Regions from separate parts of the Tenacibaculum sp. UWU-22 genome, predicted to be linked through region 1. Evidence: riboswitches for the same ligand, from Rfam matches in the RefSeq annotation. Region 1 holds a riboswitch; the other holds the start of a gene.
What was found. A riboswitch is a leader RNA that binds a small molecule or an ion and turns the genes downstream of it on or off. The one in region 1 is predicted to bind cobalamin.
Positions count from the first base shown of each region.

Region 2: another riboswitch for cobalamin. It lies ahead of metE (5-methyltetrahydropteroyltriglutamate--homocysteine S-methyltransferase); the one in region 1 lies ahead of AB2B44_RS08815 (TonB-dependent receptor plug domain-containing protein).

Region 1 is NZ_JBFNGP010000005.1:6,958-17,752, reverse strand. Features, by position in the region: gene AB2B44_RS08850 (HAD family hydrolase) at 1-414, opposite strand, end outside; gene murA (UDP-N-acetylglucosamine 1-carboxyvinyltransferase) at 407-1,717, opposite strand; gene AB2B44_RS08840 (DUF4290 domain-containing protein) at 1,718-2,350, opposite strand; gene AB2B44_RS08835 (ATP-dependent helicase) at 2,455-4,779, opposite strand; gene AB2B44_RS08830 (SatD family protein) at 4,997-5,602, shown strand; gene AB2B44_RS08825 (DUF3307 domain-containing protein) at 5,606-6,316, shown strand; gene AB2B44_RS08820 (hypothetical protein) at 6,320-6,835, shown strand; gene AB2B44_RS08815 (TonB-dependent receptor plug domain-containing protein) at 6,895-8,796, opposite strand; cobalamin riboswitch at 8,868-9,066, opposite strand; gene AB2B44_RS08810 (ABC transporter substrate-binding protein) at 9,106-10,242, shown strand; gene AB2B44_RS08805 (peptidylprolyl isomerase) at 10,282-10,795, opposite strand, start outside.
Region 2 is NZ_JBFNGP010000003.1:154,187-164,981, reverse strand. Features, by position in the region: gene murF (UDP-N-acetylmuramoyl-tripeptide--D-alanyl-D-alanine ligase) at 1-707, opposite strand, end outside; gene metE (5-methyltetrahydropteroyltriglutamate--homocysteine S-methyltransferase) at 893-3,208, opposite strand; cobalamin riboswitch at 3,385-3,581, opposite strand; gene gldJ (gliding motility lipoprotein GldJ) at 3,670-5,379, opposite strand; gene porU (type IX secretion system sortase PorU) at 5,578-8,976, shown strand; gene porV (type IX secretion system outer membrane channel protein PorV) at 9,014-10,099, shown strand; gene AB2B44_RS07245 (group III truncated hemoglobin) at 10,163-10,546, shown strand; gene AB2B44_RS07240 (DUF349 domain-containing protein) at 10,540-10,795, opposite strand, start outside.

The DNA of each region.
Region 1 (10,795 bases):
CTTAAAATAGTTATTTAAATTAAATCGATTAAACACACGATCTATGTTTTCCATAACTGAAGAAGAGGCTACCACTAGGGTTAATCCTTTTTTATAAAAATATTTAATAATATCTTCTACACCATCTATTAATTGTAAATTAGGGTCGTTTTCGAAATAATTTACATAAATTTTTCGCTTTATTTTAGATAGGTTTTCAGGGGTTTCATCTAAATTAAAATGCTGAATTAGTTTTTTAAAAGAATCTATGGTAGAGGTTCCTGTTAATGATGCATACAGGGTTTCATCAACTTTTATTTGCAGAGCATCAAAAACCTCAAAATATGCTTTTTTATGTAGGGGTTCAGAGTCTATAATTACCCCATCCATATCAAAAATAACACATTGTACGTTTGTAAAATCGAAATTATTCAATACGTTCTATTTTAGCTCCGATAGATCTTAAACGTGTTTCTATATCTTCGTATCCTCTATCGATTTGTTCAATGTTATTAATAATACTCGTTCCTTTAGCAGAAAGAGCTGCAATTAATAACGAAATACCTGCTCTAATATCTGGCGAAGTCATTTTAGTAGCTTTTAACTGACTTTGAAAATTGTGTCCAATTACAGTAGCTCTATGTGGATCGCACAAAATTACTTTTGCGCCCATATCAATCAATTTATCAACAAAAAACAAACGACTTTCAAACATTTTTTGATGAATAAGCACCGTACCTTTTGCTTGAGTAGCTATTACCAAAATAATACTGAGTAAATCAGGTGTAAACCCAGGCCAAGGTGCATCGGCAACTGTTAAAATAGAGCCATCAATATAATTTTGAATTTCATAATTTTCTTGAGCTGGAATATAAATATCGTCATTTCTTTTTTCTAACCGAATACCCAGTTTACGAAATACATTTGGTATTTGCCCTAGGTTTTCCCAGCTTACATTTTTAATGGTTAATTCAGAGCGGGTCATGGCAGCAACACCTATCCAACTACCAATTTCAATCATATCTGGTAATATTGTATGCTCACAACCTTTAAGAACCTCAACCCCCTCTATCGTTAATAAGTTAGACCCTACTCCTGAAATTTTTGCACCCATAGAATTCAACATTTTCGAAAGCTGTTGAATATAGGGTTCGCAAGCGGCATTATATATTGTAGTTGTTCCTTGAGCTAAAACCGAAGCCATTATAATATTGGCTGTTCCTGTAACCGAAGCTTCGTCTAACAACATACTTGTTGCTGTTAGCCCTTTTTCAGCTTCTACTCCGTAAAAATGTTCTTCTTTATTATATCTAAATTTTGCACCTAAACGAATAAAGCCTTCAAAGTGAGTGTCTAAACGGCGGCGACCTATTTTATCTCCTCCAGGGCGTGGTATGTAACCTTTACCAAAACGAGCTAACAAAGGTCCCACAATCATAATAGAACCTCTTAGCGAACTACCATCTCTTTTAAAATCTTCTGATTCTAAATATTTTAAATTAATATTATTTGCTTGAAAGCTATATGAGTTTTTAGATAATTTTTCTATTAAAACCCCCAATTCACCCAAAATAAAAATAAGTTTATTTACATCTATAATGTTGGGTATATTGTGTATTATTACTTTTTCTGAAGTTAATAATACCGCACAAAGTATTTGCAACGCCTCATTTTTTGCTCCTTGAGGGGTTATGGTTCCTGCTAACTTATGTCCTCCTTCAATTTTAAATGATGCCATTTATCGCTTACGATTTTTATGATTCTTTTTATTATTTTTTTGTTTTTGACCTTGGTTATTACGCTTACGAATCAAATTTTTACCATCGGTTAGTTCTTCTTCGCTTTCTCTTAAATCGATTTTACCACCTGAGAGTTCGTATAAATGATTAAAAATTATAGCATCTTCTACCGTGTCTTTATTCCAGTTTAAATAACATTTTTTCATATGATTGGCTATTACAAAAATTAAAGCCTCTCTTTTATCATCTTCTTCCCAACTTAAGGCTACATCAATCATTGTTTCAATATTATTACCATAATAACGGTATCTTGAAGCTGATTTTGGATATGGTAATGCCTCTGGTTTTTCTAGTAATTCTGCTTTAGAAGGAACTTCGTAAGGAGGGTCTACTTCTAATTTAAAATTAGACATTATAAATAATTGATCCCATAATTTATGCTTAAAATCGGGTACATCACGTAAATGAGGTTGTAGGTTTCCCATCACATCAATAATTGCCTTTGCCATAGTATTGCGTTCTTCTTTATCAGATAAAGACACACAATAATCTACCAATTTTTGAATATGTCTACCATATTCAGGAATAATTAGTAGGGGTCTTTCAGAATTGTATTCTAAATCAAATGTCATTTTTAGAGTGTTTTTTTGAAAGTATTTTTTATACTCTTATAGTTATGCAAACTATATGTATTGCAGTTTTTAAAGCCCGCAAAGTACGTATTTATTTTTAGTAATTATCCAATAACTTTTAGTTTTGCATATTGCAATATTAATTTTTTCTTACCTGCAGTTGCAAACTGAATTTCTGCTTTTTTATTTGGTCCTTTTCCTTCTATACTTAAAACTTCGCCTTTTCCGAATCGATTATGTTCAACAATATTGCCTACTGTTAAATTGGTATCAAATAAATTTGTTTTTGGGGTTACCTCAGTAACTTTTTTAAACTTTGCTTTTAGCGGAATGTTTTGTACATCCTTTTTTTTATAAAATTCTCGTCGTTTTTTTTCAATCGGTTTTTGAAATCTTATTTTCTTTGGTGCATCTTCAAATAAACTAGCATCTAAAAATTTACTGGCACTTGATTGTGGCAATTTAGAGGTAAGATATTCTAAGTATTGATCGTCTATTTCTTCTAAAAACCTACTAGGTTCTGCATCGGTTAATTTTCCCCATCGATAACGTGTTTGGGCATACGATAAATAAGCGGCTTTTTCGGCACGGGTTAAAGCTACATAAAACAGGCGCCGTTCTTCTTCTAATTCGGTACGGGTATTCATACTCATTGCCGAAGGAAATAAATTTTCTTCTAACCCAACAATATACACATACGGAAACTCAAGCCCTTTAGACAAATGAATCGTCATTAACGAAACTCTAGGCTGTTCATCTTTTTTATCAGCATCAAAATCGGTAGCTAAAGCCACATCTTCTAAAAAAGTGGTTAGCGACGCTTCTTCACCAGCTTCTATTTTATCGGTAATAAAGTCTTTAATACCGTTTAATAGTTCTTGTACATTTTCAACCTTACTAATTCCTTCTGGAGTTCCGTCTTTTTGAAGATCTTTAATTAACTGTGTTTGTTTTACTACCAAATCAGCCACTTCAAATGCGTTTTTAGTTTGCGTTTCAATTTGAAAACGCTGTATCATATTCGCAAAATTTTGCAATTTGGTTTTTGTACCTGAATTAATACCAATATCAACCTTATCAATATTTTTAATAATTTGAAATATTGATTTTTGATACTGGTTTGCTGCAATAGTTAACTTATCAATAGTAGTGCCACCAATACCTCGAGCAGGATAATTAATAATTCTTTTTAGCGCTTCTTCGTCGTTTGGGTTAATTAATATTCTTAAATACGACAATACGTCTTTAATTTCTTTACGCTGATAAAACGATATTCCTCCGTAAATTTTATACTTAATATCTTTTTTTCGCAATGCGTCTTCAATAGCTCTAGATTGCGCATTGGTTCTGTACAATACGGCGAATTCACTATTTTGCAGCTGTAAATTCATTTTATTTTCAAAAATAGACTGCGCCACGAAACGCCCTTCCTCTCCATCTGAAATAGTACGCATCACTTTTATGGGCTCTCCTGTGACATTTGAGGTCCAAACTTCTTTATCTAATTTTGTTTTATTTTTTTCAATAAGCGAATTAGCAGCATTAACAATATTTTTTGTAGAACGATAGTTTTGTTCTAGTTTAAAGGTTTTTACCGCTGGATAATCTTTTTGAAAATTTAAAATATTTTGAATATTAGCTCCTCTAAAACTATAAATACTTTGCGAGTCATCACCAACAACACATATATTTTGAAATCGGTCTGCTAGTGCTCTAACAATAATATATTGCGAGTGATTGGTGTCTTGATACTCATCAACCATAATATAACGAAAACGATCTTGGTATTTTGCTAAAACATCTGGAAAACGAGCCAATAATTCATTGGTTCGCAGTAATAAATCGTCAAAATCCATAGCTCCTGATTTAAAACATCTATCAACGTACGTTTTATACACCTCACCCATCTTTGGTCTACTTGCCATTAAATCAGCTTCTCGTAAATCAGAATTATTAAAATAGGCTTTAACCGTTATTAAACTATTTTTAAAAGATGATATTCTACCTAAAACTTGTTTAGGTTTGTATCGATCTTTATCTAAATTCATTTCTTTAATAATTGTTGTTAACAGCCTAACCGAATCTTGTGTATCATAAATTGTAAAATTTGAAGGATAACCTAAACGGTCAGCTTCAGCACGTAAAATTCTAGCAAAAACCGAATGAAAAGTACCCATCCATAAATTTTTAGCTTCGCTATTACCTACCACTTTACTAATTCGCTCTTTCATTTCACGAGCCGCCTTATTAGTAAAAGTTAATGATAAAATATTAAATGGATCTACCCCTTGTTGCATTAAATATGCTATGCGATATGTTAATACACGTGTTTTCCCAGAGCCTGCCCCTGCAATAATAATTACAGGTCCGTCTTTTTGTAAAACAGCGGCTCTTTGAGGTTCGTTAAGTTGTTGTAAATAAGTATCCAAAAAAGTTTTTTTGAAGAAATTTAAAAGTGGAAAATTAACTATTCTTTTAAAACTATTAAAACCTGAATTTTAATAGTTATTCACAATATTTCTAATTATCACTAAAACATAACCTATAAAAGTTATAAACAAAAATATAACCCTATAAGATTATAAATAAAAATATAACTATTTAAAGTTATATTTAGTATATTTGCGATAAAACCATATTAATTTTATGACAAGCATTGTAACAGGCGATATTATAAACTCTAGAAATATTTCTGTAGAAAAATGGCTACCTATTTTAAAGAATATTTTAAATAAAATTGGAAATTCACCAGCTTCTTGGGAAATATACAGAGGTGATAGCTTTCAAGTAGAAGTTTCTATTTTAAACGCTTTAAAAACCTGTTTGTTGATAAAAGCAAGCCTTAAAACGATTGCTGCTTTAGATGTAAGAATGGCTATTGGAATTGGTGAAAAAACATTTGAAAACCAACACATTACCGAATCAAACGGTAAAGCACATATAAACTCTGGCTATGCCTTTGACAACCTGTTGAAAAAACAATCGCTTGCTATAAAATCGCCTTGGAAAGAATTTGATGAAGAGTTAAATATTAGCCTTGCTTTAGGTTTATTAACCATGGATAATTGGAGTGTAAATTCGGCAGAATTTGTAAAAATTTCGTTAGAAAACCCAACAATGACTCAAAGAGAAATTAGTAAATTGCTAGGTATTTCTCAAGCAGGAATTAGTAAACGTAAAAAACGAGCGGGTTTAGATGAAATTTTAAGACTTGAAAAACGATATCAAAAACTTATCAATCAAAAACCATAAAAAATGATTCTTTTTTTAAAGCTATTAATCGCACATATGTTAGGCGACTTTGTTTTTCAACCAACCAATTGGGTTATTAGTAAAGAAAAAAAGAAAATAAAATCTAAAAAATTATATTGGCACATAGGGGTTCATGCAATTTTAACCGCACTTGTTTTACAATTTAACCCAAGCTATTTACTAGGTTTTTTTTTAATTATAAGCACTCATTTTATAATAGATGTTAGCAAAACATATGTTCAAACTAAAAAAAACAAACGCCACTTATTTTTTTTAGATCAATTATTACATATAGCCATATTAATACTGGTAACATACTTATACGCCCCTTTTACTATCGATTTTAATCGTTTTTTATCAGAAAAAAATATATTATTAATAGCTTCACTACTTTTTGTATCTTACATTTCATCTGTACTTATTAAAGTAATTATAGCACAATGGAATCCTGAAAAAAACACAGAAAAAGACCAATCGCTCAGCAAAGCAGGTAGGTATATTGGTATTTTAGAGCGACTTCTTATTTTTACCTTTATACTGATAAATAAGTGGGAAGGTATTGGTTTTTTACTAGCTGCAAAATCAATTTTTAGATTTGGCGACTTATCGTCTGCTAAAGACCGAAAACTCACCGAGTATATTTTAATTGGAACGCTTTTAAGTTTTAGCCTTGCTATATCGATAGGATTATTATATTCGTACCTCACAAATTAAATTATGGAAAATAAAATTATTGAAGCATTAAGTTACACATTGCCCGCAGTAGTAACAGGGTTTGTTGCTTATTATTTTTTTAGCGGATTTATTACTTACTCAAACAACGAAAAAAAAATAGCATTATTAACCGAAAAAAAGAAAGAATCGCTACCCCTAAAATTACAGGCTTACGAACGATTACTTTTATTTTTAGAGCGTATTAATCCATCTAAATTAGTATTACGCGTAAAACCCATAAATCAAGACACTACAGCTTATGCAAATTTATTAATTGCAACGATAGAGCAAGAATTTGAACATAATAGCGTACAACAACTTTATATTTCTAACGCTTGTTGGAAAACAATTTTAACTGCCAAAAATTTAGTAATTACCAAAATAAAAACGATGGCAAAACAAACCCAAAATGCAAACCTTTTACAAGAAAATTTATTAATAGAACAAGCCTCACAAACAGAAAGTGCCACTAATGTTGCTATTAATTTTATAAAACAAGAAGTAAAAGAATTGTTATAATTACTAAATTTTTGACGGTTAAAATATAAATGTATTAAAAGAGCTAACTTGCTTTTTACTTACAATTTAATTTTTAATCCTAAGTTATAATTTCTACCTCTAGTTGTATAATCGGCAGCTTCTTGATAATTTTCATTAAAAATATTAGTTAAACATGCAAAAAGCGTAACCTTGTTGTGTATTATTTTTTGGTTGATAAAAAAATCGAACAAATTATACGAAGGCAAATCAACATTACCATAATCTTTAGTAGCATCGACATATTTATAACTTAACGAGGTAAAAGTAGATGGTGAAATTTTATAATTTAATTTAATCCCTAATTTATTTTTGGGTATTTTTAGCATTAAACTTTCATCTCTATCAACATACGTGTAATTAACTATAATTTGTAATTTTTTAAACGGATTATAATTAATTTCGGTTTCAAAACCCTTAGCATTAAACGTTCCTAACTCATTTATGGTTTTATACGTTTGAGAATCGTAGCCAATTTTATCGGTTTCTTCTCTATAAAAATAAGTACCATTAAAAGTTAATTTATGGGTAAGGTTAACTTCAAAACCCGTTTCTACAGTTGCATCTTTTTCGGGTTGCAACTCTTCAATAGTTGGTGATTTTGTAAATATATCTGATAATGTTGGGGTTACAAAAGCAGTACTGTATGAAGCAAAAAGTTTTATATCCGTTACTTTATTAATATGAAAATTATATGATGGATTTACATTGTAAACAAAATTATTACCATATTCGCTATGAATGTTTAAGCGCATACCCGCATTAAAATTAAGCCCATACGACGTATTATAGTTTACCGAAACATAGGGATCGTAAAAATGTTGTTTACCACTTCCTTCTTCAATAACCCTATACGAAGTTTTTTGTGACATATCTTGGTATTGACCAGCTAAACCTGCTAAAACAGATACGTTGCTAATTATGTAATTATTAGCATACACATCAAACCCTGAAGCCTTTCCTTCAAAGTTATCTAACGAAGGGGTTTCTACACGCTTAATATTCGTTATAAACGTTTTTATGTTAAGTTCTCCTTTATTGTATTTATAGTTAAATGTTGCTCCTACTCTTTTTTGTTTACTTTTTAAATTCTTGTCTTTATCCGCAGGAATACTTGCCCAGGTCACTGGGTCGTAATCAAAACCATCAAAATCAGTAGAAAATTTATCAAACGAACCAAAAATTCCAACATTGGCTTTAGAACTAATATCATATCCTAGTTTTAGTAGGGCATTTTGTCGATAAAAAACATCTTCTTTAAATTCAACATTAGGATCTCTACTTTCGACAGATGATAAGCCTCCCGAATTGTTTGCGTTTACTGCTAGTAAATAACTAACCTTTTTTATTGTACCGTTAAAATTAAAATTAGCGGCAAGCTCATTAAGCGAATAGTTTTGATGTTCACTAGACGAATTAGAGCCTGCAGTAGCTGTATAAGTACCTGCAAATTCTTTTTTAGCTTCTTTTTTTAGTATAATATTAATAACCCCTGTAGCAGCTCCTGTACCGTACAAAGTAGAAGATGCCCCTTTTAAAATTTCAATACTTTCTATTTGATTAATATCTATTTGACGTAAATCAAAATCGCCACTAACCGATGATGGATCGTTTACATTTATCCCATCAATTAAAATAGCTACTTGCTTGTTTCTTCCCCCTCTAATGTAATACCCTAAATTTTGACCTTTCGTACCATAACTTCCGTTAATTTGTATTCCAGGCACATCATTTAACACATTTAAAAGGGTTTTTCCTTGCTCATTACTTAGCATTTCAGAAGTAATCTTGTAAACAATTTTACCTACATTTTTTTTGTTTACAGGAAATTTTGTAGCAGTAACCACAACTTCGTCTAACTGTTTTTCTTTTTCTTGTGCTTTGATTTTATTAACCATAGTAGTGCACAGCAATATTCCTACAATTAGAAATCGTTTTTTCATTTTATACGTTTTTTTTAATTTGTGTTAAATCAGGACAAAGTATAACCATACCAAAACTTTTATCCCGAAAGTTTCTTTTTTTTGATATTGGCAGGTCTCCTGACTTGCGTCTTGTAACACACCTTCCCATTTATTACTAAACAGTGGTTAAAGTAGCTGTTACAAGCTTACTAGCTTACAGTTGCGGGAACAGTGTTGGATTTTCACCAACTTCCCTTTTAATTTATTATCAATGACATTGATAACAAAACCAAAATCGGGGCAAAAGTAGTTTAAAATTTGTAATCTTGTAACCAAATTAATAAAAGAATGAAAAACATTTTTTATCCTCTTTTTTTAGTCTGTTTTTTGTCAGTGTTTTCGTGTAAACAAGTAGCTAAAAAACAAATTAATAAACCTAGTGGGTCTACTATAAAATATGCTAAAGGCTTTGATATTGTACAAACTGCAAAAGAGAAAAAAATAATTATAAAAAGTCCGTACCCAAATGCAAATAAGCCATTTGAATACACCATTGAAAATAAAAACAACAATATTACAAAGCATAGTTCTTCTCGTGTTATTTATGTTCCTATAAAAAAAATGGTGGTAACTTCTACTACTCATATCCCCATGATTGAATTATTAAACGAAGAAAAAACGTTAATCGGTTTTCCGCACACACAATACGTTTCTTCTGAAAAAACAAGAGCTTTAATTGAGGCTCATAAAATTACCGATATAGGTAAAGAAGCCTCTCTTAATACCGAAATTTTATTAAGCTTAAACCCTGAGTTAGTTGTTGCTTTTTCGATGAGTAAAACCAATAAAGCGCTTGCATTAATAACAAAACAGAATATTCCTGTAATTTTAAATGGCGATTGGTTAGAAGAAACACCCCTTGGTAGAGCTGAATGGATTAAGTTTTTCGGAATACTCTACAATAAAGAAAAAATGGCTGACAGTATTTTTAATATTATTGAAAAAAACTATATCGAGGCTAAAAAAATAGCTAAAAATGCAATTACCACCCCAACCATTTTATCAGGTGCTATTATGAATAAAGATATATGGAATTTACCTGCCGGAAATAGTTTTATTGCTCATTTTTTTAAAGACGCTAACACAAATTACTTATGGCAAAACAATAAAGGAAGAGGTAGTTTATCGTTGAGTTTTGAAAGTGTTTTAGATAAAGGAAAAGCTGCTGATTTTTGGATTTCTCCAGGATATTTTTCAACTAAAAACCAATTAATTAACAGTAACAAAATATACCAAGAATTTAAAGCTTTCAAAACCGATAATATATATACCCCCAATTTAAAAAAGGGTAAAACAGCTGGTATTATCTATTTTGAACTTGCCCCTACTCGACCCGATTTGGTACTAAAAGATATCATTAAAATTACTCACCCAGAGCTTTTACCTAACTATAAATTTACCTTTTTTGAAAAAATGAAATTCTAATTAGATTAAAAAGGTGAATATATCGTATTTTTAATCTCTTTATTTTAACGGATTTAAATAATCAGCTAAAGTAGGGTTATTGGGATCACTAAAATCATTTCTTGGATTACCATCACCGTTAGCATCTTCGTTTTTAGTAAGTTGCCCATCGTTATCATCATCAGCATCAAGAAAATTAAGTGCACCATCTTGATCTGTATCATCATTAAGTGGGTTTCCATCGCCATTCGGGTCTTCATTTATAGACGGAATACCATCATTATCATGATCGGTATTGGGTATAATATCCCATAAGTTAATATAATATACTAAACATGAGTTTGCAGGAACAGAAAGCCCTGTAGTATTTGCATAACCTAATCCTGAAGGAATAAATAAAATTCCTTTTCCACCACCCGTATAATTAATAGGTTCGCCATCTGTTGATACATTTTCACCTCCTTTAAAATTGGTGAAACCATATAACCTGCCTTTTACATAACTCTGAACTTGACCAAACCATGTGCCTGATTTTATAGTTCTAACATCTTCAAGTTTAGCTGTGGTTTCTATA
Region 2 (10,795 bases), on a different contig from region 1:
ACTTCTAAAAAAGTAATTGTTTTATCAAATAAAATTCGAGTACTATTTTTTGTTTTTTCTACCTGAATTGGGTCGTTTGTATTTACAAAAGCTGTTTTATTATTTATTTTTAAATAATCATATAACTCTGATTTAGCCTGTATTACACCTTCAATACTTCCAAAACCTTCAAGGTGTGCCTTACCAAAATTAGTTATATACCCATAATCGGGTTGTGCAATTTCACATAAAAAAGCAATTTCTTTAAAATGGTTTGCCCCCATTTCTATTATTGCTATTTCTGTTTCAGGAGTTATCGTTAACAATGTTAAAGGTACTCCTATATGGTTATTTAAATTTCCTTGTGTTGCAGTCGTCTTATAACCTTCACTTAAAACCTTATTTATTAATTCTTTAGTAGTTGTTTTGCCATTACTTCCTGTTAAAGCTATAATAGGTATAGTAAGCTGTTGGCGATGATACAACGCTAATTGCTGTAAAGTTTCTAATACATTATCTACTAAAATAATGTTATCAGAAGTTTGATATTTTTTTTCATCAACAATACTATATAAAGCGCCTTTTTTTAAGGCTTCTTCGGCAAATTTATTTCCATTAAAATTAGCTCCTTTTAAAGCAAAAAACAGTGTGTTTTTTTGTATGCTTCTCGTATCAGTATCAACTAAAAAGTTTTTTTTATATAATTTATATAAATCAGCAATATTCATTAAAGTAGAAATATAAGATTGTTTAAAAAAGATTACACTATTTTATAACCTTCTCTTTGATTACAAAATTAAAATTACTACTTTTTTATAGAATCTTAATTATTTAAATTAGTAAAAAGGTAAAAAACTTAAAACAAACCTTAGCAGGCATCCTCAATATTGATAACCTGCCAAGGCTAGCTTATTTATGACACTATTAAGGCCTCTTCGCGTGATATTATAGCTGCATTTACCATTTCTATCAATGCTTTTTTGGTTTCTTCCCAATGACGAGTTTTTAATCCACAATCAGGATTTACCCAAAGTTGATCTGTAGAAATTACCGCTTGCGCTTTTTCTAACAGGGCTAACATTTCCGTTTTTGACGGTACTCGTGGCGAATGAATATCGTATACCCCTGGACCAATTTCATTTGGATAATTAAATTCAGCAAATGCATCTAACAACTCCATTTGCGAACGAGAACATTCTATTGTAATTACATCAGCATCCATGTTTGCGATATTTTGAATAATATCATTAAATTCAGAATAACACATATGCGTATGAATTTGTGTTTCGTCTTTAACACCTGAAGATGCTATTCGAAATGCTTTAACTGCCCAATTTAAATAATTTTGCCAATCAGCTTTTCTTAACGGCAGTCCTTCACGTAATGCAGCTTCATCTATTTGAATAATTTTGATTCCTGCTTTCTCTAAATCAACTACCTCATCACGAATTGCTAAAGCTATTTGAGTACAAGTTTCTGAGCGTGGTTGATCGTTACGTACAAACGACCACTGCAAAATAGTAACAGGCCCCGTTAACATACCTTTTAGATGCTTTTTAGTAAGTGATTGAGCATATTTTGCCCAATAAACAGTTATTGGTTTGGTTCGTTGTATATCTCCATATATAATCGGTGGTTTTACACATCTACTACCATAGCTTTGCACCCATCCTTTTTTTGTGAAAACAAAACCATCTAATCGCTCTCCAAAATACTCAACCATGTCATTACGCTCAAACTCACCATGTACCAAAACATCTAAGCCAATTTGTTCTTGCCATCGAATAACTTTTTTAGTTTCCTCTTTTATAAACTCATCATATTCTTGTTTATTAATTTCTCCTTTTTTTAATTTTGACCTCCATGTTCGCACTTCTTTTGTTTGAGGAAATGATCCAATGGTGGTTGTTGGAAACAATGGAAGCTTCAACCTTTCTTGCTGTTTTTCTTTACGTTTTTTAAAAACATTTTTTCGATTAATATCTGCCTCTGTAATCGTTTTCACACGTTCTTTTACCTTATTATTATGTATAAGTTTTGAGGTTTTACGACTTTCAATAGCAAGTTGATTTGCTTTAAATTTTTCTAAAACACTTTCTTTTTCTTTAAAATTTACTAATTTCTTTAACGTTACCACTTCATCTACTTTTTGTTTTGCAAAGGCAAGCCACTGTTTTATCTCTGAATTTAAAGTAGTTTCAGAATCTAAATCGCAAGGAGAATGTAGTAATGAACAAGAAGGTGCTATAAATATTCTATCTTCTCCAACTTTATTAATTGCTTTATTAATTAAGTATAATGAGTGCTTAAAATCATTTTTCCATATATTTCTACCATCTACAACGCCAAGAGATAATTGTATTTTTAATGATAACTTATCGCTTTCTAAAATATCATCTAATTGCGTATTAGATCGAACCAAATCTATATGCAACATATTTACAGGAAGCGAAAGTGCTAAATCTAAGTTATTACCAAAAGAATCAAAATAATTAGCAATTATAATTTTTAGCTCTGGAAAAGTGTTTTTAATTTCAGCATAAACATAACTAAAAGCTTCTTTTGCTTTTTCACTTAAATCTAAAGCCAAAAAAGGTTCATCAAACTGAACCCATTCAACACCTTCTTCTTTTAATTTTTTTAAAATGATTAGATAAACTGGCAAAAGATTTTTGATTAGATCTAATCGATTAAACCCCTCTTGTTTTTCTTTTCCTAAAAGTAAATACGAAACAGGACCTATTAATACTGGTTTAGTTTTAAACCCTGCCTCTTTTGCTTCAATAAATTCATTTATAATTTTAGAAGAAAATAACTTAAAAGTTTGCTCTTTATCAAATTCTGGAACGATATAATGGTAATTGGTATCAAACCATTTGGTCATTTTCATGGCGGTAATATCCAAATCATGTTTTTGATAACCTCTCGCCATAGCAAAATAGAGGTCAAGTTCGTTATTTGTTTTATTGAGCATTACTTCATGATAACGTTTTGGAATTGCTCCTACAGTTAACGACATGTCTAATACTTGGTCGTAGAACGAAAAATCGTTAGATGGAATCAAGTCAACCCCTGCATCTTTTTGTAATTGCCAATTGTACTGACGAATACGTTTTCCTGTTTTTATCAGTTCTGCTACTGATATTTTACCTAACCAATACTGCTCACAGGCTTTTTTGAGCTCTCTGTTGCTACCAATACGCGGATAGCCAAGATTGTGTGTTTGCATTACTTTTAATTTTAACACGTTAAACAAAAATTAAAAGCTCTTTTTCACAACTTCACAATGCTCTGTAGAAATGAGTTTTTAGAAAGAAATACACCACTGGTAAGAACAGACTTCCTTATAAGGTTAAGAAAGTAAAAAGTGTATCAAACTGACAAATAAACTTCAAATCGCGAAAGCACCGTCAATTCAGAATAGGCAGGTCTCCTGGCTTGTAACAGTTTTACCACTCCTTCCCATCTCAATAAATGAAATAGTGGATTACATAATTTGGCAAAACCTTTGGTATGTTACTTACAGTTGCGCGACAGCTCGTGATTTACACACGATTCCCTATTAATCTACGTTAAGTAAAACCTTTTCTGGTTGATAAAGAAATTATATAAAGAACTTATTTAGACAAAAATAAAAACAAGTGTTATTTATTTTAAAATAACACTTGTTTTTATTATATTTTTAAAAATTTATTTTCTAGCACGTACTGAATATCTAGGTGTACTTCTTTTAACTCTTGTAAAAGTCATTGGACCTAGTTTATCAGTTGCACATCTAAAACCAATATAATTAGTGGCCATATATTCAGGATAATATCTTCTTTGCGCTGGGTCTAACCAATACTCTCTATCTGCCCAAGAACCTCCTTTAAAAACTCTAGATTTATCACTTATTAAAGTTGTTCTTCTTTTTGAATCATATTTATATCTATCTACATTACCTAACGAATCGGCTTCATCACGAGGTCTTTCAGGAGAATTATACATTCTAGACTCACTACTCGTTAGTTGTCCCTTATCTGCACCATAAAATTTAGATGATTCTTGATCGCCATCATACAAATCAACATTATCTGCCCTTGAATAATTACGTCGCATAAATGTTTGATCTTTAGTTACTGGTACAAATTTTAAACTCCCTGGTAAATCTTTTGGTACAATTTTACCATTTACTAGGGTATCATACTCCACTTGATTATCACCAACTATAACTACTTTTCCATCTTCATTAATCATTTTTTTTGTAAAGACATTACCTCTAAAATAATTAAAATCATTTGCATCAGAATCTACTATGGGTCTATACACATCAGCAACCCATTCGGCAACGTTACCTGACATATCGTATAAACCAAATGCGTTTGATTTGTACGAGCCTACTTTATTTGGAATATCAGAACCATCACTACTCCAACCTGCTATTCCTGCATAATCTCCTTTTCCTTGCTTAAAGTTTGCTAGCTGGTCTCCTCTATTTTTCCCATTTCTATTACGGGTGTATTTACCGTTCCAAGAGTATTTTTTTCGCCCACGAATACTATTATATTCTCTATTTTCAAAAAATGCTTTAGCAGCATACTCCCATTCCGCTTCGGTTGGCAATCTAAATTTTTGTGCTAAAATACCATCTGACTCCGAAACTTGTCTTCCTGTAAAACCACCTCTTTTAACTCTCTTTGCTTTTCCTTGTCTTACAGAAGGTAATCCTCTTTTATATACTTTAGAAGTATCACCATCAAACAAATAATATGGATCGGCTAGATATGAATCGGTATCAAAACTATTTTTCCCTTTAAATGAAACAGAATCTTCTCTAAAAATATTTTTCATAACGCCTTTATCTATCAATCTTTTTAAATTAACAGCATTAGTACGCCATTTACAGTATTTATTTGCTTGTATCCAACTTACACCTACTACTGGATAATCGGCATAGGCAGGATGACGAAAATAGCTTTCTGACAATAAATTAGTGTTTCCTAAACCTTTACGCCAAACTAATGTATCGGGTAATACCGATTCATAAATATGTGCATAGGCAGGGTCGCTAGGTGGATAAACATCTTTAGTATATTGAACAAACAATCCATATTCGGCATTGGTTACTTCTGTTTCATCCATAAAAAAAGAACGAATGTGCATTTGTTTAGGGGTAGTATTCCAGTCATACATTACATCATCTTGTACAGAGCCCATGGTAAATGTACCTCCTTCAATGTAAACCATGCCAGGAGGTGGCATATTACTACCTTTGTATGCTCCTTTTAAATATCCTCCATAATTAGGATCGTTAAACCTCCATCCTGTTAAAGCTGACTCATTAGCATCTTTCATTTTGCAGCTTGTGAAAACAACATTTGAAACAATAAGTAAACAAACTAATTTTAATACGTTTTTCATGCTTTTATTTTATCTAAAAAAACTTCTTTCTATTTTAGGTTTCGCAATTTACAATAATTCTCTTTTCAAACAAGAAAATTTATTAAACTTGTACCCAAGTCTAACGCAACAATATTAACGATTATTTTATTTCTTTATTATACTATATACCATAAATAATAAAATAATACGTTTTTAAAGGCGTTATTTAGTAATATTATGAAAAAAATTTTAGTTTTTAACCTTTTATTTTTTTATTTTTTTGCAAATGCTCAAATTACAAAATCTGTTTTAGCTAGCGGGAAATGGTATAAATTTTCTATTGATACTACCGGGGTTTTTAAAATTGATTATAATTTATTACAAAAAATAGGAATAGACCCATCGACTATTAATCCTAAAAACATTAAAATATACGGTAATGGCGGGACATTATTGCCCAATAACGTGAGCGATTTTAGACACGAAGATTTAGAAGAAAATGCCATTTATATTGCTGGTGAAAATGATGGTGTTTTTAACGCCAACGATTATATTTTATTTTATGGAAAAGGCCCTCATGATTGGAAAATAGACTCAGCCAACAATACCGCACACCACCAACAAAATATTTATAGTGATGAAGCCTATTATTTTATTACTGTAGGCGATACTGTAGGAAAAAGAATTAGCAATGCTACGGTAATTAACACCGGTGCATCTTCTAAAATTACGCAATTTGACGATTTTATTTTTCACGAAAAAGAGCTTATAAACATTAATGCTATCGGACAAGACTGGTTTGGTGAAGATTTTAGTATTGAAAACAATAAAGTTTTTAAAATTCCATTCCCAAATTTCGCTCCAAACACCACAAGTACAATTAGAGTTCGTGCGGCAGGAATTTCTTCTACTTATGGTAGTAAACTCAATATTACGGTTAATGGTTCTAATAATTTTTCTATTTCTTTTCCAAAAATAGATACAGGTTCTTCAATTCAAGGATATGCTATTGAGCAATCTTCTAATTTTAACAACACTACTAATAACATTGAAGTTGGTATAAACTATAATAACAACGGAAATCCGTCTGCAAAAGCCTATTTAGATTATATTGAAATAATTGGCAAAAAAAACTTAATTGTTAACAATAATCAATTTTCTTTTAGAAGTTTTAATCAAAAAGAGGCTTCGGGCACTGTTGAGTTTGATTTGCAAAATGCAAATAATATTTTTCAAGTTTGGGATATAACCGATTTTATAAATCCTAAAAATATTCAAAATCAATCTGATCAAAATTTATTTACATTTAAAGCAAATGGCGGAGATTTAAATGAATACATTGTAGTAAGCAAAAACGATTTTTTAACGCCTAATGTTCTTCAAAATTCGGCAATTTCAAATCAAAACCTTCATGCATTACGCGATTTAAATTATATTGTTATCACAACCCAAAAATTTGCTTCACAGGCAGCCCGATTAGCAGCCTATCATGAAAAAAACTCAAACCTTACTACAAAAGTAGTATTACTTAACCAAATTTATAATGAATTTGGTTCTGGATCGCCTGATATTACAGCAATAAGAGATTTTTTGAAATTTATTTACGACACCAATACTTCTCCTGATAAAAAATTACAATATGTTTGTTTTTTTGGAGATGGGTCTTACGATTATAAAGATCGAATAACCAACAACACCAATATTGTTCCTGTATATCTTGCCAATAGAAATCAAGGTAATAGTTTTGTTGTCGCTTCATCTTATGTTACTGACGACTATTATGTAATGTTAGAAAACGGCGAAGGAAATATGCAAACAAACCACACTATAGATGTAGCCTCATCTAGAATTCCTGTAAACACAATTCAACAAGCAACGGATGTAGTTGATAAAATTTTAAGCTACTACAATCCAAATTCTTTTGGTGATTGGCGAAATAACATTACATTAATTAGTGACGATGCCGATACTAATGGCGAAAACACTATACAAGAAGGAATGGAAAAACTTGCCGATTCTATTAAGGCAAATAAGCCCATTTTAAATATCTCAAAAATATATTCTGATGCTTTTGTACAACAAAATAGTTCTGGTGGCGAGCGTTATCCTGAAGTTAATACCGCTATTTTAAATGCTTTTGAAAAAGGTACTTTAGCTATTGATTATTTTGGGCATGGTGGAGAAGATGGGCTTGCAGCTGAACGTATTTTAGGTATTAATGAAATAAACTCTTTAAACAATACTATCTTTCCACTTTTTATAACCGTAACATGCGATTTTACACGTTTTGATAATCCTTTAAGAACCACTGCTGGGGAACGTATTTTTTGGAAAAAAAATGGCGGTGTTGCTAATTTAATCACCACTACAAGAGAAGTTTATATTTCTGTAGGACAAGCATTTAATCAAAAACTAATTAAATTACTTTTAGATGTTAACAACGAAAATTACAGTATTGCTCAAATTTTATTAAAAACCAAAAACGAAACACACACATCACAAAAATTTTTAATTTACAATATTGGCGACCCCGCAATGAAACTGGCTATTCCAAAGCCAAATATTAAAATAACAAAAATAAACAACGTTGATATAACCCAATCGTTAGATACTCTCAAAGCTCTTTCTAAAATTAGTATTGAAGGAATTATCACTAACAGCAACAATGTTATGCTATCTAATTTTAACGGCACACTCTCAACAACGGTTTACGATAAGCCGATTAATAAAACAACTTTAGACAATAATAATTTAGGGTATCACATGACTTTCGACTCACAAGAAAGTAAATTATTTAACGGAAAGGCAACGGTTAAAAATGGCTCTTTTAATTTTGATTTTATCGTGCCTAAAGATATAAAAATAGCTTACGGAAAAGGAAAAATAAGCTTTTATGCCGAAAATCAAAAAATAGATAAATCAGGAGCAAATTTAGACATTATTGTGGGCGGAATTAACACGAATGCACCAACAGATAACATTGGTCCTGAAATAAGATTATTTATGAATGACGAATCTTTTATTGATGGTGGCAACACAAACACATCGCCTAATTTAATTGTAAGCTTAGCAGACTCTAGCGGCATTAACACCTCTATAACGGCAATTGATCATGATATTGTTGCTATTATAGATAACGATCAAACAAACCCTATTATACTTAACGATTTTTATAAAACCGAACTTAACGATTTTACCAAAGGAAAAATTTCATATCCCCTACGAAATTTATCGGTCGGTCCACACACAATTACTCTAAAAGCTTGGGATACCTACAATAATTCTTCTGAAGCTACGTTAAACTTTGTGGTTGTTAGTAATACGAGTATAACCCTAAGTAACGTGTTAAATTATCCAAACCCGTTTGTAAATTATACCGAATTTTGGTTTAATCACAACAAACCTAACGAACCCTTAGAAGTTCAAATACAAATATTTACCGTTTCAGGAAAACTGATAAAAACAATTAATAAAAACATACAAACTGCTGGTAATTTATCTAGAAGTATAACCTGGAATGGTTTAGACGATTTTGGCAATAAAATAGCAAAAGGGGTTTACGTATATAAATTAAAAGTAACCGCAAGCACTAATAATCTAGTTTCTGAAAAATATGAAAAACTGGTAATTCTTTAATAAAGTTATACCTTTACAAACTTATCATTCAAAAAACATGAAAAACACAATACTCACATTCTTTTTTGCATTTGTTACTATAGTAATTCAAGCGCAAAACTCTTCAAACACAATTACTACTGCCGCCCCTTTTTTGTTAATTAGCACTGATGCTAGAGCTGGTGGAATGGCAGATATAGGTGCCGCAACTTCTGCTGATGCATTTTCGGTTTTTCACAACCCTGCAAAAACTGCCTTTAGCGAAAATCAAATTAATATTGGTTTAAATTATACCCCTTGGCTACGCAATTTAACCAACGATATTTTTATTGGTGGTGCCTCTTACATTAACCGATTTAAAGAAAACCAAGCATGGGCTGTAGATTTTAAATATTTTTCTTTAGGAGAAGTAGAATTAACTGATGCTTTAGGGGGGAGCGAAGGAACCGAAAACCCAAGTGAATTTGCTCTTACAGGAGTGTACTCGTTAAAATTAAGCGAAACTTTTTCTATGGGAATTGGTCTAAAATACATTTATTCTAATTTAGATATTTCTGATAATTTAAACGCAGCAAACTCTTTCGCTGTTGATATATCTGGGTATTACCAATCACCTAAAGAAAGTTATGGTGATTTTGACGGCAGATATCGAATAGGATTTAATATTGCTAACATAGGTCCAAAAATTTCTTATACTCCTGGTGTCGAAAATTTTATCCCTACAAACTTAAAGCTTGGAGGTGGTTTTGATTTTATTTTAGATAATTTTAATACCTTAGGTGTAAATTTAGAATTTACTAAATTATTAGTTCCGTCTGACCCAAACTCTACCGACGGTTGGTTTGAAGGCATTTTTACTTCTTTTGGCGATAGTAGTTTTAGTCAAGAACTAAAAGAAATTACATGGGCATTAGGTGCTGAATACAAATACAACAAAGCTTTTTCTATTCGAACAGGATATTTTAACGAAAGTAAAGACTATGGAAATCGTCAGTTTTTTACATTAGGTGCAGGTTTTGAAGCTCGGGCATTTTCTTTAGATTTATCGTATTTAATTAATGCTTCAGATATTAACAACCCACTAGAAAATACCTTACGTTTCTCATTAGCCTTCGATTTAGGACAAATTTATGATGATTTTTAATAATCAGATAAAACCCAAGTTTCACAGAAACTAAACTTAGTTTATTAGTTAATATCTTAAAAAATGAAGTCAGACATTACCACTCGAGAAGATGTAAAATTTATTATTATTAAGTTTTACGATAAATTATTAGATGATGTACTTATGTTTCCTTTTTTTGAGGATATTGTAGAAAACAGCGCCCTTGAAAATCATTTCGAAATAATTACGGATTTTTGGTGTGATATACTATTTCACACCAATACATACAAAAATAACACAATGCAAAAGCACATAGATAAAGGTGCTTTTATTAGCTTTAAAAAAGAGCATTTTGCAATTTGGCTAAAATACCTTAACAACACTATAGATACTTTTTTTGAAGGCGCCAATGCCAGAAACATGAAAATTAGAGCACAATCTATTGCAACGGTAATGCAATTAAAAATGAATGTTTACAATCAATAATCTAACTTTTTTAAATAGTCTAATTTTAGTTGCCATAAGTCTAAGCTTTCTTTAAACCTATTAATATCTGCATGCACATTTTTAACTAACGGATTTTCTTTTGAAGCATTTGAAATAAAACTCAAATTATTTTCTAATTGTTGTATTTCTCGCACAGCCTCATCAATTTTTTTACGAATAAATTGTTGCTCGTTATCTAATTTTCTATAATCCTCTTCAGCTGCGTAAGCATCTATTATATTTTTAAAC